3 regions of the Serratia sp. MMO-28 genome follow, and region 1 is predicted to be linked to each of the others. Evidence: predicted binding sites of a transcription regulator. Region 1 holds the regulator's gene; each other region holds the start of a gene.

Region 1 (10,256 bases):
GCTCTCCCTTGGGGAGAGGGTTAGGGTGAGGGGAAACCCCATCATTGATTTTAAAAGGAAAAACCATGAAACCATTACTGCTTAAGCAAGCGTTACCAGAACTGCTGCAAATCGGCAGCGTCAGCAATCTGGGGGCAACGGTCGTTGCCGGTGAACCTAACGTTGGTGTGGCGATGATTTTCGGTGAACCGTCAGACAACCTGAACTGCGGTGTCTTTAGCTGCACCCGCGGCGCGTTCGTGATGGAGTATCCATTTAATGAACATGCCACCGTATGGGAAGGCAGCGCCACGCTGACCAACGAAAACACCGGTGAATCGGTGCATTATCAAGCCGGTGATTCCTGGTTTGTGGAAAAAGGCACCCCGGTACGCTGGGAAATTACCTCCGATCGCTTTGTTAAGCACTATCTGGCGATTGTCGAAGGCTAACGCTGTAAGAGGGCGATGCGATGACTGACATTACACTGTTGCCACAGGTGACGGCATTTCTGGGCCGCGATCATGGCCACTACATTAACGGCCGGTTACTGAGTGGAACAGGAACGGAACGTTTTGCGGTGGTTAACCCGGCCACCGGGCAGGCGATTGCTCAGGTTATGGAAGGTGGGCAGGAAGAGGTTGATGCCGCGATGCAGGCGGCGTTTGCTGCTTTCCACGGTGCTTGGGCGCAGGTTTCGCCAATGGAGCGTGGCAACTGCCTGACGCGCCTGGCCGACCTGTTACAGGCGCACCGTGAAGAGTTGGCGCAGTTAGAAAGCCTGTGCTCCGGCAAAACCATTCAACTGGCGCGGGGCCTGGAAATTGATATGGCCGCGCAGTTCCTGCGTTACTTTGCCGGTTGGTCGAGCAAAATCAGTGGGGAAACGCTTAACGTTTCATTACCTTCTTTCCGAGGTGAACAGTACACCGCTTTCACCCGGCGTGAACCTTTGGGCGTGGTGGTGGGGATTATTCCGTGGAATTTCTCCATCATGATCGCCATCTGGAAACTGGCCGCGGCGCTGACCTGCGGCTGTACGGTAGTATTAAAACCCAGTGAGTACACGCCGCTGACCATGTTGCGGGTGGCCGAACTGGCAAAAGAAGCGGGGATCCCGGATGGTGCGCTGAACGTGGTGAACGGTTCCGGTGCGCGCTTGGGTCCGGCGCTGATCGCTCATCCACATTGTGCCAAGGTGACTTTTACCGGTTCGGTGCCGACGGGCATTGCCGTAGGTAAAGCGGCCATGGAGCAGGGGATTGTGCGCACCACGCTGGAGTTGGGGGGCAAAAATGGCGCGGCGTTTCTGGCCGATGTTTCAGTCGATAAGATGGTCGACGGTATCATCGAAGCGGGTTATCTGAATCAGGGGCAGATCTGCGCCGCGGCCGAGCGTTTTTACCTGCCCGCCAGCCATATTGATGAAGTGCTGGAAAAGCTGGCGCAGCGTTTGGGGGCGATGAAGGTCGGTTCATCACTGGATGAAACCACCGAAGTGGGGCCGCTGGCCAACGAAGCGCATTATCGCAAGGTGTTGGGCCTGTTCGATCGGGCGCGTGCCGAAGGCAGCCAGATTGTCTGCGGTGGCCATGCGCTTGCGGGCCCCGGTTTCTTTGTGGCCCCGACGGCGATCCGCGCTACTGGCCCAAACGATCTGCTGATGCGGGAAGAAACCTTCGGCCCGGTGGGCACTTTCCTGGCCTATGACGACGAAGAGCAGATGATCGCCATGATGAACGACTCGCCTTACGGCCTGGCGGCCAGCCTGTGGACCAACGATCTCAGCAAGGCGATGCGCATGATCCCACGGATCGAAGCCGGTACGGTGTGGATCAACATGCACACCTTCCTCGATCCGGCATTGCCGTTCGGCGGGGTGAAATCGTCAGGGATCGGGCGCGAGTTTGGCAGCGCGTTTATCGAACATTACACCGAGCTGAAATCGGTGATGATGAGGTACTAAACATACCCGTCGTCTTGCAAGCCGCAGTGTTGTTGGCTGCGTGCGCGAACCCCAGGCACTTACCTAAGTAAGCTCCTGGGGATTAACACCCTTGCCGCCTAGCTGCAACTTGAAATCCATAGGGTATTCTGGGATGGGGGGAGGATTAATCCTCATCAAAGCCGGAATTAAACAGCTCAATCACCGCCGCCAGGGCCTGTTGTTCTTCCGGCCCGGTAGCTTCGATTTCGATCTGGCGGCCTTGGGCGGAATCCAGCATCAGCAGCGCTATGACGCTGCTGGCTTCCGCTTCGGTGCCGCTGTCATTACGCAGCAGCACTTCGGCGTCAAAACTCTGCACCAGTTCAAACAGCTTCATCGCTGGCCGGGCATGCATGCCCAGCCGGTTTTTGATTTCTACCGTTTGCTTGACCGTCATTGCTTGCGTTTTTCCAGGGTACGGTGGCGTGATTGCACGTTCTTGCCGCGTGAGCGGAAATAATCTGCCAACTGTTCGGCCACATACACCGAACGGTGTTTACCACCGGTACAGCCGATAGCCACGGTCAGATAGCTGCGGTTGTTGGTTTCCAGCATCGGCAGCCAAAGCTCCAGATAGCTGCGCGTCTGGTAGATAAAGTTATGCACTTCGGTATGGCGATCGAGGAACGAGGCGACCGGTCTATCCAGGCCGGTCATCGGGCGCAATTTCGGATCCCAGTGCGGGTTCGGCAGGAAGCGCACGTCAAACACATAGTCGGCATCAATAGGAATACCGTGTTTGAAGCCGAAGGACTCGAACACCATGGTCAATTCGCGTTCGCGTTTACCCAGCAGGCGGGTACGCAGCATTTCTGCCAGTTCGTGCACCGACATCTCTGATGTGTCGATGATCAGATCGGCGCGTGAACGCAAAGGTTCCAGCAAATCGCTTTCTTCATCAATCGCGCTTTCCAGCGACAGATTTTTGGCAGAAAGCGGGTGGAGGCGACGGGTGTCACTGTAGCGACGGATCAGGGTATTGCGATCGGCATCAAGGAACAGCAGTTGCGGTGAAAAACTCTCGGGCAACTGGGTCATGGCGTATTCGAATACTTCCGGTGATTCCGGCATGTTACGCACGTCGATGCTCACCGCCGCAGAGGTATTGCGTTCGGCCAGCGTCTGAGCAAGCTGCGGCAACAGGACCACCGGCAGGTTATCAACGCAGTAAAAACCCATATCTTCCAGCGCCCGTAGGGCGACAGACTTCCCTGAACCGGAACGGCCGCTGACAATCATCAGCACCATGTGGCAACTCCCCCTGGCATATCAATGGCGTTTATCGCCACCGTTAGGATCTTTATTATCCAGGCCGCAGCCTGGATGCATTATCAGTAAAACACTAGCTTTTTCATGGCTGAAAGTCACGCCAACTCGCGATTACTCGGTGATAATCTGGTAGAGCTCTTCATCGGTCTGTGCCGCGCGCAGGCGGCGGCAGACGGTTTTGTCTGCCAGCCGTTTGGCGACCAGCGACAGGGTATGCAAATGTGTTTTGCACTGATCGGCGGGTACCAGTAAGGCAAACAGCAGGTCGACCGGCTGGTTATCAATGGCGTCAAAGGCGATGGGTTGTTCCAGACGGATAAACACGCCAACGGCACGCAGGGTGTCCTCTTCCAGTTTGCCATGGGGGATCGCGATACCGTTGCCGATACCGGTGCTGCCCATGCGTTCACGGGTGAGAACGGCATCAAACACCACCTGCGACGGCAGGTTGAGCTGTTTAGCGGCCAATTCGCTGATAATTTCCAACGCCCGTTTCTTGCTGGTGCAGTGTACCGAGCTCTTGGTGCACTCGATGTTTAACACCGAGCTTAATTGCATTATTTCGTTGTTCATCTCATCTTCACTTAAAAAACTCTCATTAAGCGCTTTACCGGGCTTTTTGCCGCCAGCCAGTGAGGCGCTAAGTGGCTGGCAAACTGTCTGCTCCGATGACGCCTGATGAATCGCTTTTTTCGCCGGTTTAACCCTGATGGCGGGTCGGCGCGCCCCTTTCAGGGGGGACGCGCCGACGTTGCCTGGTAGCCAATGGACTACAATTTGAGCGGCGTTCGCTGAGGCGATCGCGGCCCGAATGTCAGTGCTGCTTTAGTTTGTCTTTATGTTTGTTCAATTGACGCGCCAGTTTATCGATCAGGCAGTCAATCGCGGCATACATATCCTCTTTTTCCGAGGTGGCGTGCAACTCGCCTCCATTCACGTGCACCGTTGCTTCTGCAATCTGCTGCACTTTTTCCACACTGAGAACGACATACACCTGATTAATGCGATCAAAATACTGTTCGAGTTTGGCGAACTTATTGTTCACGAACTCACGCATTGGTTCAGTGATTTCGATGTGGTGTCCGGTAATGTTGAGCTGCATAATGTCTTCCTTCTCTATAGAGGTCAAATCAACTGTTTGCGCTGATTTGACGGCGGGATGGACAAAGACTCTCGGTACTTGGCAACGGTGCGCCGTGCCACCATGATCCCCTGATCGGAAAGCATCGTGGCCAGCTTGCTGTCGCTAAGCGGCTTGGCGGGGTTTTCCGCCGTAATCAATTTCTTCACCAACGCCCGGATCGCCGTAGAGGAGGCTTCGCCACCGCTGTCGGTATTCACATGGCTGGAGAAGAAATACTTCAATTCGAAAATACCACGCGGGCTGTGCAGGAACTTCTGCGTCGTCACGCGCGAGATCGTCGATTCGTGCATCTCCACGGCCTGGGCGATATCGGCCAGCACCATGGGTTTCATAAACTCTTCCCCCTGTTCAAAGAAATCTTCCTGCTGCTCGACAATGCAGCGGGTAACTTTGAGCAGAGTATCATTACGGCTTTCCAGGCTTTTGATCAGCCACTTTGCTTCCTGCAGGTTGCTGCGAATAAACTGGCCGTCGGCATCGTTGCGCACGTTATTGCCGAGCGCGGCATACTGCTGGTTGATCTTCAGGCGCGGGATGCTGTCAGTATTGAGTTCAACCTGCCATTTACCTTGCACCTTACGCACCAGGACATCCGGGATCACATACTCGGATTCACCGGTATTGATCGACTGACCAGGGCGCGGATCGAGCGACTGGATCAGCAGCATCGCTTCTTTCAGTGTATCTTCTTTTGAGCGGGTTGTTCGCATCAGGCTGCGAAAGTCGTGATTGGCCAGCAAATCCAGGTGCTCACTGACGATCAGGTGCGCCTCCGCCAGATAAGGCGTGTCTTTGGCGTATTGGGAAAGCTGGATCAGCAGGCAATCACGCAGATCGCGCGCCGCCACGCCGATAGGATCGAAGCGCTGTACGCGTTTCAAGACTGCTTCGACTTCATCCATGGTGACATTGTCGTCACCGATGCTTTCCAGAATGTCTTCCAGCGGCACGGTGAGATAGCCGGTATCATCAACGGCATCGACGATCGAGGTGGCAATCGCTGCATCGGTATCGGAAAACGGCGTTAAATCCACTTGCCACATCAGATAGTCCTGCAGCGTCTGGGTGGTTTCTCCCTGGTAGACCGGCAATTCGTCATCGCTGTAATCGATGCTGCTGCCGGAGGGGGTACCTGCCGTGTAGATCTCATCCCAGGTGGCATCCAGAGGCAGCTCTTCGGGCATATCCTTCTGTTCCAGCGCCTCACGGGTGTCCAGCGCTTCGGTCTCCGGGCGTTCTTCGGTATCAATTTCTTCGTGCAGGTCGGTTTGTTCAAGCAGTGGGTTGCTTTCTAACGCCAGTTGGATTTCCTGCTGGAGCTCAAGCGTGGACAGCTGCAACAGGCGTATCGCCTGCTGTAGCTGGGGAGTCATCGCCAATTGTTGGCTGAGCCTGAGTTGCAAACCTTGCTTCATAATCTTCAGGTTACTTCCGTTAGCTAGAACCTAGAGGCGGAATTCTTCGCCCAGATAAACGCGTTTCACTTGCTCATCCGCCAGAATAGCATCTGGTGTGCCATGGGCAATCAATTTGCCTTGGCTGACGATGTAGGCGCGTTCACACACGTCCAGCGTTTCGCGCACGTTGTGGTCAGTGATTAATACCCCCAGACCGCTGTCACGCAGGTGCTCGATGATTTTCTTGATATCGATAACGGAAATCGGGTCAACCCCGGCAAAGGGTTCATCCAGCAGGATGAATTTCGGGTTGGCGGCCAGCGCACGGGCAATTTCCACGCGGCGGCGTTCACCACCGGACAGCGACTGGCCCATGTTGTTGCGCAGATGGGAAATATGGAATTCCTCCATCAGTTCGACGGCGCGATCGGCACGCTGCTCGCTGGTGAGATCGTCACGGATCTCCAGCACCGCCATCAGGTTGTCGTAAACGCTCAGGCGACGGAAGATCGAGGCTTCCTGCGGCAGATAGCCGATACCCCGGCGCGCACGGGCATGCAGCGGCAGAATACTGATGTCTTCTTCATCGATGGCGATACGCCCGGCATCGCGCTGAACGATACCCACCACCATATAGAACGTGGTGGTCTTACCGGCGCCGTTGGGGCCCAGCAGGCCGACGATTTCGCCAGATTTCACTTTCAGGCTGACGTCTTCGACGACTTTGCGGCCTTTATAGGCTTTCGCCAGATTTTCTGCGATGAGTGTTGCCATAAGGGATTAGTTACTCTTCTTTTGAGCGTTTTTGTCTTGCAACTGTGAGGGCACCAGGACCGTTGTCACACGGTTGCCTTTATCGCTGAACGCCTGCATCTGCTGCTGCTGCACCAGATAAGTGATGCGATCGCCCTGCACATTGCTGTCAAGCTGTTCCAGGTAAGCATTACCGGTGAGCGTGACCAATTGGGTTGCGACGTCATAGCGGACTTTCTGCGCATGGCCTTTCACCGGTTTGCCGTTGTCCTGCATCTGGTAGAACGTGACCGGATTACCAAAGGCTTCAATATAGGTCTTGTTCTGATCGCCATCGGGGCGTGTGACGACCACTTTATCGGCTTTGATCTCGATGGTGCCTTGTCTGATCACCACGTCGTCAGTAAAGGTGCTGACGTTGCTCTGCATGTCGAGCGACTGTTTCAGCGAATTGATATTCACTGGCTGATCGGCGTCGGATTTCAACGCCAGAACCGGAGTGCTGGCGGTCAAAACGAGGCTGGCGATCAATAGATTACGGAGTTGTTTTTTGGTTCTGAATTTCATAGTTGGTCTTGACCTTATCAATCAGCTCAGCGGTTTTGTCCCGCAGGTTCCCACGCATTTTCATGCCGTTAGAAGTAAAGTTCGTCCCGAACAGGGTCACTTCATCATCGGAGTAAACATCCTGCGTGACCAGATTAACCCGAGCGTTGTCCGTTTTGATTTTTTCTAGCTGCGAGGTGGTGGTCAGGCTGTTCACCTCAACGTGACCGTAGAGATACAGCATACGATCCTTGGTCAGCTTGGCGCGATCGGCGCGTACCGACCACGTGGCCACCGCATCATCATTAAACAGCGTCATTACCGGCCGGGTGAACCAGCTTAATTCATCGGCGGTGTAATATTTCACCTCTTCAGCCACCAGTTTATAGTTCAGTTTACCGGTTGGGCTGTACACCACCGTCACCGTATGCTGACTCTGATAGGTCGGATCTTGGTGATTGATCGGTGCCGAGCTGCTTTCATCGCTGAAATCAGCCATATTCCAGCCGATCAGCGCCAGTACGATCACCGCCAGTATCAGGGTGATCCAAAGTTTGGTTTTACTCATATCGACAGCCCTTTGGCCCCTTCCAGCTTGTTCTGAGCCAAAAGAATAATGTCACACAGTTCACGCACGGCACCACGTCCACCGGCAATGCGCGTAACGTAATGAGCCCGCGGCGTCAGCAGCGGGTGCGCATCCGCCACGGCGACCGCCAGACCCACTTCAGCCATCACCGGCCAGTCGATCAGATCGTCGCCGATATAGGCCACGTGATCGGGTGTTAACGACAGTTTATCTAACAGTTCACGGAAGGCCAAAAGCTTATCGGATTGCCCTTGATACAGATGGGTGATATCCAAGGTTTTTGCCCGATCTTCCAGCAGCTTGGCTGAACGGCCGGTGATGATGGCGACTTCGATGCCAGAGGTTTTCAGGCAGCGGATGCCGTAACCATCGCGCACATTGAAGGCTTTCAGCTCTTCACCCTGGTTGCCCATGTAGATCAGGCCATCTGACAGCACGCCGTCCACATCACAAATCAGCAGGCGGATCTTTCCTGCTCGTGCCATCACGTCTTCAGTTACCGGCCCGTAGCAGGTTTCAACCAGACTCATTCATTGGGTTCCTTTCATTAGACAACGCCGGCACGCAGCATGTCATGCATATGTACCACACCCAGCAACTGGTCGCCATCAGCAACCAGCACGACGGTGATATGGCGTTGCTGCATCAGATTGAGCGCATCGACCGCCAGCATGTTCGGACGCACGCGAATGCCTCCTGGCGTCATCACATCGGCGATTTTGGCGTTATTGAGATCGATACCCATGTCGAATACCCGGCGTAAGTCACCGTCGGTGAAGATCCCGGCGATTTTCATCAGATCGTTGCAGATCACGGTCATGCCGAGATTTTTGCGGGTGATCTCCAGCAGGGCATCGCGCAGAGAGGCGTCGGCGCTCACCTGCGGGATCTCATCGCCTCTGTGCATGATGTCGCTGACGCGCAGCAGCAGGCGGCGACCCAGCGCTCCGCCAGGGTGCGACAGGGCAAAATCTTCCGGTGTAAAACCGCGTGCTTTCAGCAGTGCCACCGCCAAAGCATCACCCATCACCAGCGTGGCGGTGGTGCTGGTGGTGGGAGCCAGACCAAGCGGGCAGGCTTCCTGCGGCACCTTGATGCACAGGTGCACTTCCGCCGCTTTGCCCATTGAGCTTTCCGGGTTGTTGGTCAGGCAAATCAGTGGGATCTGCTGGCGTTTCAGCACCGGGATCAGCGCCAGAATCTCATTGGATTCACCGGAGTTGGAGATGGCCAACACAATGTCCTGCGCTGACACCATGCCCAGATCGCCGTGGCTGGCCTCTGCCGGGTGTACGAAAAATGCCGGGGTGCCGGTGCTGGCCAGCGTGGCGGCAATCTTGCAGCCGATATGGCCGGATTTGCCGATGCCCATCACCACGACTTTGCCACAGCAGGCGGCGATCATTTCGCAGGCGCGGGTGAAGTCGGCGTTGATGTACTGATCTAGCTGGGCCAGGCCTGCACGCTCAATCTGGAGCACTTCCTTGCCTGCTTGCTGAAAATCAAAGCCCGGTTGCCACTGAATGTTCGACATACTCATTCCCATCACTTAGCCAAAAAACGTGCTGAAAGGGTTAAACAACAACACCGCAAGATACGCAATAAAGCCACATAATAACAGAGCACCCGCCAGATGGCCGATACGATGTTTACGCCTGAGGCACAAGGCGCTGAGCAGGATGCTGGCTGCCAGCATCACCCAGTAATCGCGCTGGAAGGCGGCAGGATCGATCCTGCCCGGCGATAGCAGCGCGGGGATACCCAGGACGATCACCAGGTTAAAAATGTTGGAGCCGATGATATTACCAATCGCCATATCATCTTCACCCTTTAGTGCTCCGGCAATGGTGGTGGCCAGTTCGGGCAGGCTGGTGCCGATGGCAATAATCGTCAGGCCGACCACCAGTTCACTCAGGGCGAAGTAATGGGCGATCACCGTGGCGTTGTCGATGATCATCTTCGAAGAGAGCGGCAGGATGATAAATGCCAGCACCAGCCACAGTATGGCCACGGTGTTGCTGCTGTCCTGTGGCAGTTCGGCGAGTTGCTCCATGGTCAGGCTGTCATTGCCTTCGCGCTGGGCCTGCCGGGCGATTTTCAGCATCAGCAGAATAAACCCGGTGGCGGCAGCCAGCAGCAGCACACCGTCCAGCCTGCTGAGGCTGTTGTCCATCAGCACAAAACCGCATATCAAGGTGACAGCCAACATCAGCGGCAGTTCGCGCCGCAGGATGTCAGAACGCGCTGCCAAAGGGTGGATCAGCGCAGCAACCCCCAGGATCAATAAAATATTGGCGATGTTGGAACCCAATACGTTGCCAACGGCCATATCGGTCTGGCCGTTCAGCGCCGCAGTGACCGAGACGATCAGCTCCGGCAGGGAAGTGCCAATACCGACAATGGTCATACCGATAATCAGCGGCGGTACGCCCAAAGAGCGGCTAATCACCGCCGCACCATAAACTAATCGATCCGCTCCATACACCAGTAAAAATAAACCAACGATTAACAATACTATCGCGAGAAACATGCAGGGTCCTTTATTAGGTATAATGCCCCTGGTTTTTCAGGTTGCAGTGTCGTGGGTTGTAC
Region 2 (10,256 bases), on a different contig from region 1:
ACGTGATGGATGCGGCGCTGCGTCAGCCGCTGAGCGCCTTTGATACTCAACCGGTCGGGCAGCTGATATCGCGGGTCACCAACGATACCGAGGTGATTAAAGACCTGTATGTGATGGTGGTGGCCACGGTGCTGAAAAGCGCGGCGTTGATCGGCGCGATGCTGGTGGCGATGTTCAGCCTCGACTGGCGCATGGCGCTGGTGGCGATCTGCATCTTCCCGGCGGTGCTGGTGGTGATGTGGATCTATCAATACTACAGCACGCCGATTGTGCGCCGGGTTCGCAGCTATCTGGCGGATATCAATGATGGCTTTAACGAAGTGATCAGCGGGATGGGGGTGATCCAGCAGTTTCGCCAGCAGAAGCGGTTTGGCGAGCGTATGAGCGCCGCCAGCCGCTCACACTACATAGCGCGTATGCAGACGCTGCGCCTGGATGGCTTTCTGCTGCGGCCACTGCTCAGCCTGTTTTCTGCCTTGGTACTCTGCGGCTTGCTGATGCTGTTTGGCTTCAGCGGTGAAGGCGTGATTGGCGTGGGGGTGTTGTACGCCTTTATCAACTATCTTGGCCGTTTGAATGAGCCGCTGATTGAGTTGACTTCGCAGCAGTCGATCTTGCAGCAGGCGGTGGTGGCCGGTGAACGTATTTTTGATTTGATGGATCGCCACCAGCAGAGCTACGGTGCAGACGATCGCCCGCTGACAAGCGGCAGTATTGAGATTGACGATCTGAGCTTTGCCTATCGCGATCGGCAAAAGGTGTTGCAGCATATCTCGCTGAGCGTACCGTCGCGCGGCTTTGTGGCGTTGGTGGGGCATACCGGCAGCGGTAAGAGCACGCTGGCCAACCTGCTGATGGGGTATTACCCGGTAGAATCTGGCGAAGTGCGGGTTGACGGGCGCCCATTGTCCACGCTTTCGCACCGCACCTTGCGCCAGGGCATTGCCATGGTGCAACAGGATCCGGTAGTGATCGCCGAGTCGGTGCTGGCAAATGTGACGCTGGGCCGTAACATTGATGAAGAAGCCGTCTGGCAGGCGCTGGAAGCGGTACAACTGGCTGAACTGGTGCGTTCATTTCCGCAAGGGCTTCACACGTGCTTGGGCGAGCAGGGGAATAACCTCTCTGTCGGCCAGAAACAGTTGCTGGCTATGGCGCGCGTATTGGTGCAGGCACCACAGATCCTGATCCTGGATGAAGCCACGGCGAACATCGATTCTGGCACGGAGCAGGCGATCCAGCGTGCATTACGCCTGATCCGCGAGCACACCACGCTGGTGGTGATTGCACACCGTCTTTCCACCATCGTCGAGGCCGACTCGATTCTGGTACTGCATCGTGGCCAGGCGGTGGAGCAGGGGAACCATCAGCAGTTACTGGCGCAGCAGGGCCGCTATTACCAGATGTACCAGTTACAACTGGCGGGTGAGGAACTGGCTGCCGCTACGCGTGAGGAAGCTCAGCCAGCATAAGAGAGCCCGCCAGTGTGTGCCGCTGGCGGGATTTTCTGATTTTTGCACCACCAGCGGGCATTGTTCCCTTCTCTATGATTTACTGCACCTTCCCAACGCGCATTGCACCATAATGGTGCGGTGCCGCTCATCAATACTATGCGCCCTTCTCCATCTTCAATCTTTGTGTCGCCACTCATCCGCATAATTGGCTGAATTTTAAAACGAAATAATTTATGGCATAGCCTTTGCTTTATAAGAATCGTACCGGGGGTAAGTTTTTGGGCTTAATTCGTGGAGAGGCAATATGAAGCTGGTTACCGTGGTGATTAAACCATTCAAGTTAGAGGACGTGCGTGAAGCGTTATCCTCTGTAGGTATTCAGGGTTTGACCGTAACTGAGGTCAAAGGGTTTGGTCGCCAGAAGGGGCATGCCGAGCTTTATCGCGGAGCCGAATACAGCGTCAACTTCTTGCCTAAAGTCAAAATCGATATTGCTATCGCCGACGACCAGTTAGATGAAGTGATTGATGTGATCAGCAAAGCGGCCTACACCGGCAAAATTGGCGATGGCAAAATTTTCGTTGCCGAATTGCAACGTGTCATTCGTATCCGTACCGGTGAAACAGACGAAGCAGCACTGTAATCACAGGCTCAGTAAAGTAAATGGGGATGGTTGATAATGAAAAAACTTTTATCCATGTTGGGCCTGAGTACGGTAACCCTGGTTCCTTCTTTGGCTCTGGCCGCTCCGGCAGTGGCTGATAAAGCTGACAATGCCTTTATGATGATTTGTACCGCGCTGGTGTTGTTTATGACCTTGCCCGGTGTCGCTCTATTTTACGGTGGTCTGCTGCGAGCCAAAAACGTGCTTTCAATGCTGACACAGGTTACCGTCACGTTCGCCTTGGTGTGCGTGCTGTGGGTCGTGTATGGCTACAGCTTCGCCTTCAGCGAGGGGAATGCCTTCTTTGGTGGTTTTCAGACGGTAATGCTGAAAGGGATCGGCATTGACAGCGTAACCGGCACCTTTAGCCAGATGATCCACGTGGCGTTCCAGGCTTCTTTCGCCTGTATTACCGTGGCGCTGGTGGTGGGGGGCTTTGCCGAGCGTATTCGCTTCTCCGCCGTAGTGATTTTTGCGGCCATCTGGTTCACCCTTTCCTACCTGCCGATTGCGCACATGGTCTGGGGCGGTGGCTTACTGGCTACCGATGGGGCGCTGGATTTTGCCGGTGGTACCGTAGTGCATATCAACGCCGCCAGCGCAGGGTTAGTGGGTGCTTACTTGCTGGGTAAACGCGCCGGTTTTGGTAAAGAAGCGTTTAAACCCCACAACCTGCCGATGGTGTTTACCGGAGCTTCTATCCTGTATATCGGTTGGTTTGGCTTCAACGCCGGTTCTGCCAGCGCGGCCAACGGCATTGCTGCCCTGGCATTCCTGAACACGGTGATAGCGACTGCGGGGGCGATCCTCTCCTGGACCTTCGCTGAGTGGATCCTGCGCGGTAAACCTTCTTTGCTGGGGGCCTGTTCCGGGTGTATCGCGGGTCTGGTAGCGATTACGCCGGCTGCGGGTACCGTCGGTGTGGGTGGGGCGCTGATTATTGGCCTGGTGGGCGGGGTTGCTGGCCTGTGGGGCGTGGTGACGCTGAAGAAATGGCTGAAGGTGGACGATACCTGTGACGTGTTTGGTGTGCACGGTGTGTGTGGGATTGTGGGTTGCCTGCTGACCGGCGTGTTCACCGCCTCTTCACTCGGTGGTACTGGCTATGCTGCAGGCGTGACGATGGCACATCAGATGTGGATCCAGTTGCTGAGCGTGGTGATTACTCTGGTATGGTCAAGCGTGGCGGCGTTTATCGCCTTCAAAGTGGCCGGGGCGATTGTCGGGCTGCGTGTACCCGAAGAACAAGAGCGCGAAGGGCTGGACGTCAACAGCCACGGCGAGAATGCCTACAACCAGTAATTTGCTGACCGAGTCACGATGGTGGTGCAGAAAGGGCGATGGTGACATCGCCCTTTCTCTTATTATGCGTCGCGCTGGCGGATAACGCCTTCCTGCACCGTGGTGGCCACCAATACCCCCTCACGGGTATAGAACTGGCCGCGTACAAATCCACGAGCACCGGAGGCGGAGGGGCTTTCCACGACATACAGTAGCCACTCGTCCAGGCGGAACGGACGATGGAACCACATCGAGTGATCGATGGTTGCTACTTGCATGCCAGGCTCCAGGAACCCGACGCCGTGCGGCTGCAACGCCGTTGGCAGGAAGTTGAAGTCGGAAGCGTAGCCCAGCAAATATTGATGGATCCGCGGATTATCCGGCATGGTGCCATTGGCACGGAACCAGACATGACGGTAAGGTTCTTCCACGCTACCTTTCATCGGGTTATGGAATTTTACCGGGCGCATTTCGATCGGCTTCTGGCCAATAAATTTTTCCCGTACCTTTTCCGGCAACATATGCGACAGCTTTTGGGCGATCTCCGATTCTGACAGCAATCCTTCCGGCGGTGGCACATCTGGCATGGTGTTCTGGTGTTCAAACCCTTGTTCCGGGGTTTGGAATGAGGCGGTCATGTAGAAGATCGGTTTGCCATGCTGGATAGCGCTGACACGACGGGCGCTGAAACTGTTGCCGTCGCGCAGGGTTTCTACGTCATAAATAATTGGTTGGCTGCTGTCACCGGGGCGCAGGAAATAGCTGTGAAATGAGTGCACACTGCGCTCTTCAGGAGCCGTCTGCTTAGCGGCATACAGTGCCTGACCAACGACCTGGCCGCCAAATACCTGGCGTAGCCCCAGATCTTCGCTTTGGCCGCGGTACAAGCCTTCTTCAATTTTCTCCAAATTCAGCAGGTCGAGGAGGTTTTGCAGTGCCTGGCTCATAAAGTGGTAACCCTTTTCATCATCTTGTTGCGCAGTGTGCGGAATATTACGGCAAGACGTCAATATATTGCATGATCCCTTGTGCCTTTCTGGCGGTATTCGTCCGTAGTTTATTGGGTGCTTAGGGTTGATAACCAGTTGTTAATTCCAGTTAAATAGCATCATGTGAGTTACTGATATGCGAAGGTGACGGTATTTGTTGGTGTTTTATGCTATATTTTATTGTTGTGGTGGTTTAAGCCACCAAGGTGTTGCTGAAAGTAGAGGAGACGCTCCATGAAACTCTGGCACAAAGTAGGCGGTGTGGCCGTGTTGGCCGTTACCCTGGCGGGGTGTACCCATCAGAGTGCGAATATGCCGATGCCGGCTCATAATGCCTCTGCGGTATCACAAGCGCAAATGCAAGACCCAGCGGTGAGAGGCTCAGTCAATATTCGCCAGCGTATTGCCTTGCCACCGGATGCCGTATTGACGGTCACGCTGTCCGATGCCTCACTGGCTGATGCTCCGTCAAAGGTTATTGCACAATCGGTGACGCGTACCGAAGGCCAACAAACGCCGTTCAGTTTCGTGTTGCCATACCACCCGGCGGACATTCAGCCTAATGCGCGTATCATTTTGAGCGCGGCGATTACGCTGAACGGCCAGTTGATTTTTATCACTGATACCATTCAGGAAGTGATCAACCGCAACGGGACTCAGGCCGAGCTGCTGCTGGTTCCTGTGCAGAATGTGCCTCTTCAGGTAGCCTCGGCTCTCACGCCTTAGCTATGAGCGCCTGAATCAACCAGCCTTTGAGCCTGACGGCCAAAGGCTTTTTTTTACCAACGCCAACGATAAACCTGCAGGTCGATACCGCCCTGCGCGCTAAACACGATACCTTCGGCGAGCAGCGCCTGTTTTTGCCGGGCGTGATCCTCGCCACGTAATGAAATCTGGCCGTGACGATTGATGACACGGTGCCAGGGGAGGGTGCTGCCTGCCGGTAACTTTTTCAGAACTCCCCCTACCTGACGTGCAGCGCGTGATGAGCCTGCTAACCGGGCGACTTCGCCGTAGGTTGTCACTTTCCCATAGGGAATGGCGGCAATTACGTGGAACACGCGCTGACGAAAGGTGGCCTCTTCTGGTGCCATGTCTCTATTTCCTGCTGCATAAACCGAGTAACGGAAGTGTGCCATAGCCTGGGTGGGTAAGAAAACAGCGGTTGGCCTGGGTTGGCTTGCTATTTGGGTGGCCATCACCGATAATGCCCGTCGCTTCGCAGTCAATGAAGCCGTCAATGGGGGCCCTGTTGGTTCTCCCGCAACACTAACTTGTGAACTCGGTCAGATCCGGAAGGAAGCAGCCGTAGCAGGTGACGTGTGTGCCGGGATGTAGCTGGCAGGGTCCCCACCAATTTCCCCCCAAAAAAATCCCCGGTTAATGCCGACGCTTTCTTTCGCTACCCTTATATCTAGTTGCGATAGCGGCCAGCGCATATTTTCACACCCTTAGCCGCCGCTGGTATGAGAGGCAACCACATTGTATGGGTTATTGCCTATTCGTTCTCGTACATTCCTTATGAATACTCACCGAATGAATAGATTTGTCTTCAACGTGCTAGAAAACCCTGTATTAAAAACACGGAAAATTTTGTTGTAGAAGAGGCTTTACTGGAGGATATACCCTTGATGGAAACACATGGCGATAATGATGCAGTAAGATATTGCTGCATTTTTGAAAAGAAATATCAACGGATTATAGAGTATTGGAAGTATATTGTTAGTTGAATTTAACGGTATGTTGTCAAACCGATTTATCTGAAAGTGAGAGCTATTTAGCGAAAATATATAAGATATATTTAAATGTTTAAGAATTAATCGCTGTTTATTTATAACAGACGTTACTTAACTGCACTGAAGCATTAACGCACAGCGCAAAAAACTGCCTATTCTTACCTGGAAATTGTTTCTAACTATTTCAATAAAATTCCCAGCAGCGTAACGTGGTTACCCTACTTTTAAGATAAATACCTAGGCAGAACAGCCATTGAAGCCGATAATGTTATCGGCTCAACACTATGCTACTTTGATTATCTTACGTATTTCCAAACAGCAGTTGGGATTTTATCGTACAGTTTGTTCATGGTCAGTTCGGCCAGGCGATGGTCCGCAGCAGAGTAGAACAGTTCCAACTCATCGTTAGAGAGTTCGTACTTATTTTTCTCTATAACACGCTCAAGAGTGTCAATCGTGGTGCATTTACGCAAACGCATCAGATAGTCAATTTTCGTCATGGTAACCTTTAATCTTATTAACCGTGAAATTATATGAGGATAATTATCCTCTAAGTCTTCATTGTCGTACAGATGCCCTCTCCCGAGAACATTCTGAATAACCGCGCCTTGGTCTTTTGCCAACGACGCAAATCGGAATCATTGATACCATAACTGCTGAACAGCGTATAGGTATCATCGAGATACTCCTCGACCAGTTCCGACAAATCACTTTCGTCCATGTATTTAATTCTAAAACTCATTACAAACGAAGCAATATGTTCAATCAACTCGTTAAGCTGCAGGTTGACGGCAGACGTCGGATCGTTTACCCACCCATGGTTGCTGTCACCCAAAGTGGCCATACCTTCGTCATACAAATTTTCACACAAGAATTTGAGTTGTGCAATATCATGCCCTTTAGGCGAATACTCATCCATATCATCCCCCGTAACTCTTAATTTCGGTGTTGATAACACTCTGTGAGTACACTGATTTACATCATAGACGGAGGTAGCTTAACAACGGCGAAATAAACTTTCCTCACAATGAATATAAATCATTTTTTGCCATCTGGCCTGTTACTATTACTTAAACTTACAATTCATCAGCAGTTGGCGTAAGGCAAGTCATCACTTACATCAAATAGTCGCCTTTTTCTTATCAGGATAAATTCGGTAGTGTCACTGATGTATTCACTACCGCGGCTGATCAGACTGGTGTTAAAGACGAACACTCTAAAGGTAACTTATTGAATAATCAATGTTGTTAGTGCTTTTGTCTCAAGCGTTACTCATGGGTTTTCAGAGTGGTTCACATTGTCTGAATAAAAATCCGTAACCGATCAACCTAGATTTCCCTGCTGAGAACCCGCTATTAATCACTTTTCTTAATTGTTTCGACGAAAGTATGTCTACTATGCCACAACGGATCAATGTCATAACTACGGGGTAACTGACGATATCGCTATTCGCCCTCCTATTGTACTCCTTTTTTGCGCATTAGTGGGCAAACTTTTCACGGCATGAAAATTTTTATTTTTTGTTCACCTCTATGCCGCCTTCAATAACCTGATTTACCACCGACGTGACAAAGGGTGTCGAAGGATGCTGGCTGCGTTGTTGGCGGCGATCTGTGCTTTTACTGTTACAGCATAACAAATAAATGACCGCTTACGGCAGTGAAATGGCGGGGCATGCCGCGGGGATAAAATTGGTTTTGAGAGAAATAAAGCCCCGTTGAACAGCAGCGGGGCTTGGATTTTAGGTGGCACTTTCGATGTTAGCGCTTTTTCTTACGCCCTTGTACCGCTTTGAATCTTGGGTTGGATTTACAGATCACATAGATGCGGCCATGGCGGCGCACGACTTTGCAATCTGGATGGCGATGTTTTGCTGAACGCAGTGAACTCAGAACCTGCATGATGACTCCTGGTTATTTTTTGCTGCTGAAGAAATGGCCAAAGCGTTGCTGGAAGCGGGCAGTGCTGCCTTCTTTCGAGAACTCTTTCTGTTTGCCGGTATAGTACGGATGTGAAGCAGAAGAGACGTCGATTGTCACGTAAGGCCAGTTTTGGCCGTCAAGATCGATAGTGCGCTCGGTTTTAATCGTCGAACCTACTTTAAAATAGGTATCGGCACTGAGATCGTGGAACACCACGATGCGGTAGTCGGGGTGAATGCCTGCTTTCATGATTGGCCTCAATTGTTATGTTATAATATAACAATAAATATAAATCGCAGCGAGAAGAGGAGCAAGGAGAAAATGCGTTGGCAGGCTTTTTAATCAGAGGAGCTTGCATTAGCAGCATGGCAGGCAAAGAAAAGGCCGCATCAGAGTGCGGCCTTGGTATTGAGCAGAAACGGTATCAGTGATGTTTAACCGGGTTGCTGTGTTCCAGGTCTTCAGACCTCTTACTGAAGCGGCGGCGAACCACCACGAAGAACACCGGTACGAAGAAGATGGCCAATACGGTCGCGGCAATCATCCCACCCATAACCCCTGTACCTACGGCATTCTGTGCGCCAGAACCTGCACCGCTACTGATAACCAGCGGCATAACCCCGAGGATAAACGCCAGTGAGGTCATCAGGATAGGGCGCAGACGCATACGCACCGCTTCTAAGGTGCCTTCGACCAAGCCTTTGCCTTCTTTTTCCATCAGATCTTTGGCGAATTCCACGATCAGTATCGCGTTCTTCGCCGATAGCCCAATGGTGGTCAGCAGGCCTACCTGGAAGTAAACGTCGTTCTCGAGCCCACGCAGGGTTGCCGCAACCAGAGCACCGACCACCCCCAATGGCACAACCAGCATGACGGAGAAGGGAATAGACCAGCTTTCGTATAATGCTGCCAGGCACAAGAACACCACGATCAGTGAGATAGCATACAGCGACGGAGCCTGGTTACCGGACAGACGTTCCTGATAGGACATCCCTGTCCAGTCATAGCCCACACCGCTCGGCAACTTAGACGCCAGTTCTTCCATCATGTTCATCGCTTCACCGGTACTCCTGCCAGGAGCAGCCTGACCGAGGATTTCCATTGATGGCAGACCGTTGTAGCGTTCCAAACGTGGTGAGCCAAACTCCCACTTCGCGCTGGAGAATGCAGAAAACGGCACCATCTGGCCTGAACTGCCACGGACGTACCACTTATCAATATCACCCGGCAACATACGGAACGGGGCTTCAGCCTGCAGGTAAACTTTCTTCACACGGCCACGATCGATGAAATCGTTGACGTAAGAACCCCCCAACGCAGAGCTTAATGTGGCATTAATATCGCTCAGAGCAACGCCCAGCGCCAAGGCTTTCTCTTGGTCGATTTCCAGTTTGAACTGTGGCGTATCCTCCAGGCCGTTAGGGCGCACACCGACCAGTAAGTCAGGGTGTTGTGCCACCATGCCTAACAGTTGGTTACGTGCCTGGGTTAATTTATCATGGCCCAGGTTGCCCTGATCGATCAGTTGGAAGTCAAAGCCGGTTGCGGTACCCAGTTCAACGATCGCGGGTAGGTTAAAGGCGAAGACCAAACCATCCTTGATCTGTGAAAACGCCCCCATAGCGCGGCCTACGATAGCTGGCACCTTGTTTTGCTCGCCGCTACGTTCAGACCAGTCTTTCAAACTGACGAAGGCCAGACCGGTATTCTGCCCCTGGCCGCTGAAGCCGAAACCGTTAACGGTAAATACCGAGTTAACGTTGTCTTTTTCTTGCGTCAGGAAGTAATTATTGACCTCGTCCAGTACTTTTTGGGTACGTTCTTGCGTCGCCCCTGCTGGCATCTGCACCATGGTTAACAGCATACCCTGGTCTTCTTCCGGTAGGAACGAAGAAGGCAGGCGCAGGAATAACAGGCCCATACCGACCACGATCAGCAGGTAGATCACCAGATAACGCCCGGTGCTGCGCAGAATGTTTGCCACGCTGTCGGTGTAGTGGTGAGTACTCTTTTCAAACAGGCGGTTAAACCAGCCGAAGAACCCGGTAGTTACGCCATGATCGCCTTTGGCGATCGGTTTCAGCATCGTGGCACACAGCGCAGGCGTCAGAATCAAGGCTACCAACACCGACAGCACCATAGCGGAAACGATGGTGATTGAGAACTGGCGATAGATGGCACCGGTTGAGCCGCCAAAGAAGGCCATTGGG
Region 3 (10,256 bases), on a different contig from region 1:
CCTGCATCACAGAACCCTGATGCTGCTCTTCGATGTCCAGAGTCACGTTTTCGAATGGCTCCTGCTTGCGGCCATCGATTTCGCGGAAGATGACTTTCGGACGGGAAACCGCCAGTTCGAAACCTTCACGGCGCATGTTTTCGATCAGTACCGACAGGTGAAGCTCACCACGGCCTGAAACGCGGAATGCATCAGCATCTGCCGTTTCTTCCACGCGCAATGCCACGTTGTGTACCAGCTCTTTGTTCAGGCGCTCAAGGATCTGACGTGAAGTCACATACTTGCCTTCTTTACCGCAGAACGGTGAGGTGTTGACGTTAAAGAACATGCTGACGGTCGGCTCATCAACCGACAGAGCAGGCAGTGCTTCTACCGCATTCACATCACAGATGGTATCGGAGATATTCAGTTCGCCCAGACCGGTGATGGCGATGATGTCGCCTGCTTCAGCCACGCTGGCTTCGATGCGCTCCAGACCCATGTGGGTCAGTACCTTACCGATTTTACCGTTGCGGGTTTTACCTTCGCTGTCGATAACCGTGATCTGCTGGTTAGGCTTCACTTTACCGCGCTTGATGCGGCCAATGCCGATAACGCCAACGTAGTTGTTGTAATCGAGTTGGGAAATCTGCATCTGGAACGGGGCATCCAGCTCAACCTTCGGCGCTGACACGTGGTCAACGATCGCCTGGTACAGCGGGGTCATGTCTTCGGCCATATCGTTATGGTCGGAACCCGCGATCCCCAGCAGAGCGGAAGCATAGATGATTGGGAAGTCGAGCTGTTCGTCGGTGGCATCCAGGTTAACGAACAGATCGAAGACCTGATCAACAACCCAGTCAGGACGCGCACCAGGGCGGTCAACCTTATTGATAACCACGATCGGTTTCAGACCGTTAGCAAAGGCTTTCTTGGTCACGAAACGGGTTTGCGGCATTGGGCCATCCATCGCATCCACGACCAGCAGCACCGAGTCGACCATTGACATCACTCGCTCTACCTCACCGCCGAAGTCGGCGTGTCCTGGGGTATCTACGATGTTGATGCGGTAGTCTTTCCAATTAATGGCGGTGTTTTTTGCGAGGATGGTAATCCCACGCTCTTTCTCCAAATCGTTGGAGTCCATTACACGTTCAGTTGCTTCCGCACGCTCTCCGAAAGTACCGGATTGTTGCAGCAATTTGTCAACCAGGGTGGTTTTACCATGGTCAACGTGGGCAATAATGGCGATGTTACGCAAATTTTCGATCACAGCTTTGCCTCAGGCATTAGAAATAGCGCGCTATTGTACACGTATTAAGCGAGGGACTAAACAAGATCACAACACTCTCTTATAAACAACTGTGTACAGGTCAGTTTGTGATCTCATTCACGGTGCAAAAAGCAGCAATCAGTCGCGTTTTGCACCATTTAAGTGCCCCAGGCGGCATTATTTGCACCATACCAGTGCATTGCTCCACCCGTGGTGCATACTACGGGTGGGTAAAACCCGCGCAAAAAGGCGATTATTTCGCTTTTAAAAAGTTGGCACAGTTTTCGCTTTAGTCTACACAAGGCGAAATCAAGCCAGTTTCCACAGATTCGTTCCACGACGACGACAACGATAAATCCGGGAGAGTTAAGTATGTCCGCTGAACACGTTTTAACGATGCTGAATGAGCATGAAGTGAAATTTGTAGACCTGCGCTTCACTGACACCAAGGGTAAAGAACAACACGTCACCATCCCTGCTCATCAGGTAAATGCCGACTTCTTCGAAGAAGGTAAAATGTTTGACGGCTCCTCAATCGGTGGTTGGAAAGGCATCAACGAATCTGACATGGTACTGATGCCAGATGCCAGCACGGCGGTTCTGGATCCGTTCTTTGAAGAATCTACGCTGATCATTCGCTGTGACATCCTCGAGCCAGGCACCATGCAGGGCTATGACCGCGATCCGCGTTCTATTTCCAAGCGTGCAGAAGACTTCCTGCGTTCTTCCGGCATCGCCGATACCGTGCTGTTCGGGCCAGAGCCAGAGTTCTTCCTGTTTGACGACGTGCGTTTCGGCAGCAGCATCCGTGGTTCCCACGTGAGCATTGATGACATTGAAGGCGCCTGGAACACCAGCACCAAATACGAAGGCGGTAACAAAGGCCACCGTCCAGCGGTGAAAGGCGGTTACTTCCCAGTACCACCGGTTGATTCTTCACAGGACATCCGCTCTACCATGTGTTTGACCATGGAAGAAATGGGCCTGGTGGTTGAAGCTCATCACCACGAAGTGGCTACCGCCGGTCAGAACGAAGTGGCAACCCGCTTCAACACCATGACCAAAAAAGCCGACGAAATCCAAATCTACAAATACGTGGTGCACAACGTGGCTCACGCATTTGGTAAAACCGCAACCTTTATGCCAAAACCGATGTTCGGTGATAACGGTTCCGGTATGCACTGCCACATGTCGCTGTCCAAGAACGGGACCAACCTGTTCGCTGGCGACAAATACGGCGGCCTGTCCGACATCGCGCTGTTCTACATCGGCGGTATCATCAAGCACGCCAAAGCGATCAACGCCCTGGCAAACCCAACCACCAACTCTTACAAGCGTTTGGTGCCGGGTTATGAAGCACCGGTGATGCTGGCTTATTCTGCCCGTAACCGTTCAGCGTCTATCCGTATCCCAGTGGTTGCCAGCCCGAAAGCGCGCCGTATTGAAGCTCGCTTCCCGGATCCAGCGGCTAACCCATACCTGTGCTTCGCCGCACTGCTGATGGCTGGCCTGGACGGCATCATCAACAAGATCCACCCTGGCGATGCCATGGATAAAAACCTGTATGACCTGCCGCCGGAAGAAGAAGCCGAGATTCCAAAAGTGGCTGGTTCTCTGGATGAAGCCATGGCTGCACTGAACGAAGACCGCGAGTTCCTGACCCGTGGCGGCGTGTTCACCGACGATGCGATCGATGCTTACATCGAACTGCGTAAAGAAGAGATGGACCGCGTTCGCATGACGCCGCACCCAGTAGAGTTTGAATTGTACTACAGCGTTTAAATGAGACCTTGCGCCATCTGTCGATGGCGCACCGGTTCAGTTGCCGTTTTTTTGTTGCCGTGGAAACTTTTTAGCCCATCTCTGATGGGCTTTTTTCTCCACTGTATTTTCTAAACTATTTCATACCGCGATAGTGCAGGATGGAGTAGGATGGATGCACTAAAAAGGTGCAGAAGTCTGCTGTACCCAAGGAGTTTCATGGGGCCAGACTGGCAACCGAGCACATCCCCTGAAGCTTGGTCAGCAAAATAACCGCGGTGAACAAGGCCGGCCAACAACGCTGTGCCTTGAAAGATGAAGGGCATATATGGCAACTGGCAAGCTACCCGACGCTGGGCAGATCCTCAATTCTCTTATCAATAGCATCCTGCTGTTGGACGATCGGCTTGCTGTTCATTATGCCAACCCGGCGGCACAGCAGCTGCTAGCCCAGAGTTCCCGTAAACTTTTCGGTACGCCACTGCCTGAACTGCTGGGCTATTTTTCGCTCAACATCGAGCTGATGCGTGAGAGCCTCAATGCTGGCCAAGGCTTCACCGATAATGAAGTCACCTTGGTGATCGACAGCCGCGCACATATTCTCTCTCTGACCGCCCAGGCACTGCCGGAAGGCTTTATCCTGATCGAGCTGGCACCAATGGATAACCAGCGTCGCCTGAGCCAGGAGCAGCTACAGCACGCTCAGCAAGTGGCAGCGCGCGATCTGGTGCGCGGATTGGCACATGAAATCAAGAACCCACTCGGCGGCCTGCGCGGCGCAGCACAGTTGCTGGCCAAAGCGCTGCCCGACCCGGTGCTGACCGAATACACCAAGGTGATCATTGAACAGGCCGATCGGCTGCGTAATCTGGTGGATCGCCTGTTGGGGCCGCAGCGGCCTGGGCAACATATTACCCAAAGTATTCATCAGGTTGCAGAACGCGTTTGCCAGTTGGTGTCGTTGGAAAAACCGGATAACGTCACGCTGGTGCGTGATTACGACCCCAGCCTGCCAGAGCTGGCGCACGATCCGGATCAGATAGAACAGGTTTTGCTCAACATCACCCGCAACGCTCTGCAGGCGCTGGGTCAAGCAGGCGGCACCATCACGCTGCGTACGCGCACCGCGTTTCAGATCACTTTGCACGGTACGCGTTATCGGTTGGCAGCACGCATCGATATCGAAGATGACGGCCCCGGCGTCCCGGCGCTGCTGCAAGATACCCTGTTTTACCCGATGGTCAGTGGCCGCGAGGGGGGGACCGGCCTGGGATTGTCTATCGCCCGTAATCTTATCGATCAGCATTGCGGAAAAATTGAATTTAACAGTTGGCCAGGACATACCGAATTCTCGGTCTACCTGCCTATTCGCCAGTGAGGTTTGCTATGCAACGAGGGATAGTCTGGATCGTCGATGACGATAGTTCCATCCGCTGGGTGCTTGAACGCGCGCTCACTGGAGCCGGCGTTAGCTGCGTCACCTTCGAAAGTGGCCATCAAGTGCTGGAACAGCTTGCCACGCAAACTCCCGACGTACTGTTGTCTGATATCCGTATGCCGGGTATGGATGGCCTGGCGCTGCTCAAGCAGATAAAACAGCGCCACCCAATGCTTCCGGTCATCATAATGACCGCGCATTCGGACCTGGATGCTGCCGTCAGCGCCTATCAGCAAGGCGCGTTTGATTATCTGCCGAAACCCTTTGATATCGACGAGGCCGTTGCGCTGGTAGAGCGCGCCATCAGCCATTATCAGGAACAGCAGCAACCGGCACGCAGCCAGCCGATCAGCGATCCGGCAGCCGATATCATCGGTGAAGCGCCAGCGATGCAGGACGTGTTCCGCATTATCGGCCGCCTGTCGCGTTCATCCATCAGCGTGTTGATCAACGGTGAATCGGGAACCGGTAAAGAGCTGGTCGCCCATGCGCTGCACCGCCACAGCCCGCGCGCTAAATCCCCGTTTATCGCCCTGAATATGGCGGCGATCCCTAAAGACCTGATCGAATCCGAGCTGTTCGGCCATGAAAAAGGGGCGTTTACCGGTGCCAACCAGATCCGCCAGGGGCGCTTTGAGCAGGCTGACGGCGGTACGCTGTTCCTGGATGAAATCGGTGATATGCCGCTGGATGTACAAACCCGCTTGCTGCGCGTGCTGGCAGACGGCCAATTTTATCGCGTTGGGGGCTATGCTCCGGTCAAGGTGGATGTGCGCATTATTGCCGCCACCCACCAGAACCTGGAGCTACGGGTGCAAGAAGGTAAGTTCCGCGAAGATCTGTTCCATCGTCTGAACGTGATCAGGGTGCACCTGCCGCCGCTGCGCGAGCGCCGAGAAGATATTCCCCGCCTGGCCCGCCATTTCCTGCAGGTCGCCGCCAAAGAACTGGGCGTGGAAGCAAAAAATCTGCACCCGGAGACCGAAACCGCCCTCACCCGCCTGCCATGGCCAGGCAACGTGCGCCAGTTGGAGAATACCTGCCGCTGGTTAACGGTGATGGCCGCCGGGCAAGAGGTGCTGATTCAGGATCTGCCAAGCGAGCTGTTTGAAACCAGCGCGCCAGAATCGGCTGGCCACAGCCTGCCGGACAGTTGGGCGACTCTGCTGGCACAGTGGGCCGATCGCGCGCTGCGTTCCGGGCATCAAAATCTGCTGTCAGAAGCTCAGCCCGAAATGGAGCGAACCCTGCTTACCACCGCCTTGCGCCATACGCAGGGGCACAAACAGGAGGCCGCCCGCCTGCTGGGATGGGGTAGGAATACGCTAACGCGGAAATTGAAAGAATTGGGGATGGAGTAATCCGTGCGCTTGATAGTAAAAACATAATCGAGCGCACAAAAAACAGCCAAATTGAGACTTTACAGAGCATGCGACAGCAGTATGATCGAGTCGCAAACTCAGGAGGTTGTTTGATGTTGGATTCTCTTATCGTTTTTATTACCCATGGCGCAGACGTCAGTTCTGCCGTCAGCCACACGCCGCAGGCAGCCTTTGCCGCGGTACTGTGCGCCGCACTGATCAATTTCTTCAATTAAAATAACAGCCGCAAATGCGGCTGTTATTTTAAACATCAAATCACCCGAGAAAACTGCTGAGTACGCGCCTGCTTGCGCAAGTAAATATCAAAACACATGCAGATATTGCGGATCAGCAAACGCCCGCGCGGCGTGACACGGATACCCTGTTCATCACGCACCACCAGCCCATCGCGTTCAAACGGAGCCAACAGCTCTAGATCTGGCGTGAAATAATCCGCAAATGTGATCCCATACTGCTGCTCAATCGGCTGATAGCTTAGTTGGAAATTACAGATCAAAGTTTTGATCACATCACGACGCAGGCAGTCGTCTTCCGTCATTGCCAAGCCACGCCAGAGCGCATTGCCACGCTCTTGCACATCGGCGTAATACACCTTGAGCTCTTTCTGGTTCTGCGCGTAGCTGTCGCCAAGCATACTGATGGCAGAAACCCCCAGGCCCAGCAGATCGCTGTCCCCCTGAGTGGTGTAGCCCTGGAAGTTGCGGTGCAACTTGCCTTCACGTTGAGCGACCGCCAGTTCGTCATTCGGCCGAGCAAAGTGATCCATACCGATAAACTGGTAACCCGATTCGGTCAGCGAAGCGATGGTTTGCTGCAAAATGTCGAGTTTCTGCTGCGCACTCGGCAAATCAGCATCTTTGATTTTACGCTGCGCGGCAAACAGGTTCGGCAAATGTGCGTAGTTGAATACGCTCAGGCGATCCGGGTTCAGTTCCGCCACGCGCTGCAGCGTGAAGGCAAAGCTTTCCGGCGTCTGCTTTGGCAGGCCATAAATCAGATCGATATTGGTGGAGTTGAACCCCAGCGCTTTAGCACGAGCGATCAGCGCGAAGATAAAGTCTTCGTTCTGTTCACGGTTCACCAGGCGCTGCACTTCTTTATTGAAGTCCTGCACCCCCATGCTCAGGCGATTGAATCCCTCAGCACGTAAATGATCCAGCACATCCAGCTCAATTTCGCGCGGATCAACCTCGATCGACATCTCCGCATCCGGCAGGAAATCAAAATGCTGGCGCAACGTGGCCATCAACCGGCTGATTTGCTGTTTGCTGAGGTAAGTTGGCGTTCCCCCGCCCCAGTGCATCTGATTAACCTTACGGCCTGCAAACAGCGGCGCACGGGCAGCAATCTCGCGCGCCAACACCGCCAGATATTCATCCGCCTTGTGAGTTTGGCGTGTCACCAATTTATTGCAGCCGCAGAAATAGCAGAGCTTGTGACAGAAAGGAATATGCACATACAGCGACAGCGGGCGCTCAGGATAACGCGCGGCGGCGCGTTTAAACGCCACGTCGTCGTAGCTCTGGTTAAACTCCAGCGCTGTAGGGTATGAGGTATAACGCGGCCCCGAGTAATTATACTTTTGGATCAGGGCCAAATCCCAGACTATCGCCTGTTCTGACATGCTCGCTCACTCCTTCCGATCACCCCTTCATCTTTTAAGCTGCAGGGATTTACCGCCCACCTGTAACTTAAAATCTATTGGGTCTCTTTTTCCTACCGGGCCGGGAAATGGGCAGTGATCTACGCTGTCTGGCCACGGAAGCGCTGCGAAAACGCGCTTTGCGCTTCGACAACCGCCATAGTTTACCGAATAACCACAGTAGATAACATGTCAATAGTAGGGCTATTACCAGGATCAACCACATGTCACGTTAAAATACGTCTTTTGGGTTACCGCTTTTCAGCAGCTTCAGGATGTCTTCCTGCTTCTCTTCCACTTCATCATCTTCATCGCCTAATTCGATGCCTAATTGCTCCATCAGAGCATCGATACGATCCAGCGTTTGTTCAACATATGCCTGATCTTCTGCATTCAGGGTGTCACCATCATCCAGGCGATCCAGCAATGCATCCAGACGTTCGTCATTTTCCAGCTTCGCCAATTCTTCTTCTGGCGTCAAACGAGGCTTGGCTGCAGTCTTGGGTTTTGGCTGCGGTTTAGCCTTCGCTTTAGCATCAACCACCAGTGCGACTGGCACTTTGCTGCCAATACGTGGATCTTTGGGCTGCTCCGCTGCTTTGTTTTTCTGGTTGGCAGATTCAACCTGGGTGCGTGAACCAGAAGCATGACCACGGCGTTTTTTCAGACGCTTGCGCTCACGAGCTTCCTGATCGAGCTCCACACGGCTTTTCTTTTTACTTTTTGGCGTCGCCGCGCTGCTGCGTGGGGCGCGAGGTGCTTTTGATGGTTGGTTCATGGCGTGTGCTCTTAGGTGGGTAGATTCAGTATAGAATTGCTATACGATTGCGGCGGAATCTAGCAGAAAGTAGACAAAGAAAAAAGGCGGCAGGTTAAACCTGCCGCCTATTTCGCACCTTCAATTGAAGGATATTCCTGCTACGCGCTCCGTGCGTACACTCAACGTCCCGGTTTTTCCATCTGCTATAACCGCATTCCCTGCAACTATGCCTTCATCCTGAAAAGGAAATTCGTCCCTAGTGCAATCCGTTAGCCTTCGCCCTTCCTGAGCGTGCTTCCCGCATGCATCCAAATTGCAGTTACTTCACCATCCATATGCTATTCGTACACTCCGGTACAAATAGTTCAATTCCATCTGAAATCATCCTGATACTCATTACACGCCCTGTGTATTCCATGAGATTTATCACCCTTCCTGGATGTTCCTGTTTCCTTCGCGTCCTGCGTTGAGAGCTACTTTACGCCTTTAGGAATTGTACTCAAGGTACCTACAACAGACTTACAGTGATATTTTCGCCATAAAATAACTAACAATTTGTTTTTTAAACAAAAAAAATAAATGAACATTTAAATAAAGAGACATTACCCTCTATTGGAATGGCAAATGTCTTACACGGCAGGAGCCAATTTGCTGGAATGGACTACTCGCTAAACGCATTAAAACCGAGAAAAACACCATTTTGATACCGATGCAGTTATAATCGCCCACCAGATAGCCATCCTCACGGAGACGAAAACGTTGACCAGCAAGAATTACAATTATCATATGACCCACTTCGTCATCAGTGCGCCCGATATTCGCCACCTTCCGGGGGATGAAGGTATTGAAGTCGCATTTGCCGGCCGTTCCAATGCCGGTAAGTCCAGTGCGTTGAATACCCTGACCAATCAGAAAAGCCTGGCTCGTACCAGTAAAACCCCTGGTCGTACCCAATTGATAAACCTGTTTGAGGTGGAAGAAGGCATTCGTCTGGTGGATTTGCCTGGCTATGGCTATGCAGAAGTCCCTGAAGAGATGAAACGCAAATGGCAGCGGGCACTGGGCGAATACCTGCAGATGCGCAACTGTCTGAAAGGCTTGGTGGTACTGATGGATATCCGCCACCCGCTGAAAGATCTCGACCAGCAGATGATTCAGTGGGCCGTTGATGTCGGCACCCCGGTGTTGGTGCTGCTGACCAAAGCCGACAAACTGGCGTCCGGGGCGCGTAAGGCGCAGCTCAATATGGTGCGTGAGGCAGTGCTGCCATTTATGGGGGATATTCAGGTTGAAGCGTTCTCATCACCGAAAAAAATCGGTGTCGACAAACTGAGCCAAAAGCTGAACACTTGGTTTAATGAGATCCCACCCGAGGTTCTGCCTGAAGAAGACGACACTAGCGGGGAGTAACCGCTGATTGTGGGTAAAAAGCCGATGCTGAGACATCGGTTTTTTTATGTGCGCCATTCACTACTTGTTATCCAGTTACATTTCTGACTAAAAGCCATCAGAAACACTTATGGCTCATTGAGTAACGAATACAGACAGAAGCAAATGGTGAGAGAGAGTTGGCAAAGAAGGAATAAGCGGAGAAAGCTAAGGGAAGAATCTATGCGGGCCTTTGTTTATACAATAAAAAACGCCCCAGTCAAAACCGACTGGGGCGGCTAATATTCAGCCAAATCCGATTACGTGAAGTAAAAGGTCTGAAAGATAGAACATCTTACCTCTGTACCCTACGCCTGTAACTCTACATCATTTTTTCACGGTGCAAAAGAATTTTTTGTAGTTTAGTTACACGAAAAAAGGACTAAGAACGGCGATATTAAAGAAACAATCGCCGTATATTGTAGCTTAATTACGAAAACTGCTTAGGTTATCGCCAGTTAGGCGTACACCTCTGACAAACGCGATAACGCAATCAGTGGGCTTCATCCCAGTTTTTCCCGACGCCGATATCCACCTTCAGTGGCACAGCCAGCTTCATGCTGCCCTCCATCAGCTCGTGAATGCGCAGGCTC

What was found. The regulator sigma-54, encoded in region 1, starts transcription at its own class of promoters, with help from an activator protein. The targets are predictions, from matches to a motif close to GTTGGCACANNTTTCGCTNT.
Region 2: a site for sigma-54 is predicted at 1,687-1,706, ahead of glnK (P-II family nitrogen regulator). Genes of this name have one in related genera too.
Region 3: a site for sigma-54 is predicted at 1,524-1,543, ahead of glnA (glutamate--ammonia ligase). Genes of this name have one in related genera too.

Annotation. Positions count from the first base shown of each region.
Region 1 is NZ_JBBCVB010000009.1:103-10,358, forward strand. It holds gene WG891_RS09660 (cupin domain-containing protein) at 66-431, shown strand; gene WG891_RS09665 (aldehyde dehydrogenase family protein) at 452-1,945, shown strand; gene npr (PTS phosphocarrier protein NPr) at 2,091-2,363, opposite strand; gene rapZ (RNase adapter RapZ) at 2,360-3,214, opposite strand; gene ptsN (PTS IIA-like nitrogen regulatory protein PtsN) at 3,347-3,808, opposite strand; gene hpf (ribosome hibernation promoting factor) at 4,050-4,337, opposite strand; gene rpoN (RNA polymerase factor sigma-54) at 4,361-5,794, opposite strand; gene lptB (LPS export ABC transporter ATP-binding protein) at 5,825-6,550, opposite strand; gene lptA (lipopolysaccharide ABC transporter substrate-binding protein LptA) at 6,557-7,096, opposite strand; gene lptC (LPS export ABC transporter periplasmic protein LptC) at 7,065-7,643, opposite strand; gene kdsC (3-deoxy-manno-octulosonate-8-phosphatase KdsC) at 7,640-8,194, opposite strand; gene kdsD (arabinose-5-phosphate isomerase KdsD) at 8,212-9,198, opposite strand; gene WG891_RS09720 (calcium/sodium antiporter) at 9,214-10,194, opposite strand.
Region 2 is NZ_JBBCVB010000011.1:75,825-86,080, forward strand. It holds gene WG891_RS11735 (SmdB family multidrug efflux ABC transporter permease/ATP-binding protein) at 1-1,472, shown strand, start outside; gene glnK (P-II family nitrogen regulator) at 1,759-2,097, shown strand; gene amtB (ammonium transporter AmtB) at 2,134-3,420, shown strand; gene tesB (acyl-CoA thioesterase II) at 3,483-4,346, opposite strand; gene WG891_RS11755 (YbaY family lipoprotein) at 4,623-5,114, shown strand; gene WG891_RS11760 (MGMT family protein) at 5,168-5,482, opposite strand; RNA gene ffs (signal recognition particle sRNA small type) at 5,639-5,735, shown strand; gene WG891_RS11770 (HHA domain-containing protein) at 6,421-6,624, opposite strand; gene tomB (Hha toxicity modulator TomB) at 6,675-7,043, opposite strand; gene ykgO (type B 50S ribosomal protein L36) at 7,885-8,025, opposite strand; gene WG891_RS11785 (type B 50S ribosomal protein L31) at 8,038-8,295, opposite strand; gene acrB (multidrug efflux RND transporter permease subunit AcrB) at 8,471-10,256, opposite strand, start outside.
Region 3 is NZ_JBBCVB010000014.1:7,563-17,818, reverse strand. It holds gene typA (ribosome-dependent GTPase TypA) at 1-1,252, opposite strand, end outside; gene glnA (glutamate--ammonia ligase) at 1,625-3,034, shown strand; gene glnL (nitrogen regulation protein NR(II)) at 3,342-4,391, shown strand; gene glnG (nitrogen regulation protein NR(I)) at 4,400-5,812, shown strand; gene WG891_RS13675 (YshB family small membrane protein) at 5,926-6,048, shown strand; gene hemN (oxygen-independent coproporphyrinogen III oxidase) at 6,084-7,457, opposite strand; gene yihI (Der GTPase-activating protein YihI) at 7,708-8,253, opposite strand; gene yihA (ribosome biogenesis GTP-binding protein YihA/YsxC) at 8,995-9,645, shown strand; gene WG891_RS27050 (spot 42 RNA, inhibition of DNA synthesis) at 9,910-9,957, opposite strand; gene polA (DNA polymerase I) at 10,157-10,256, opposite strand, start outside.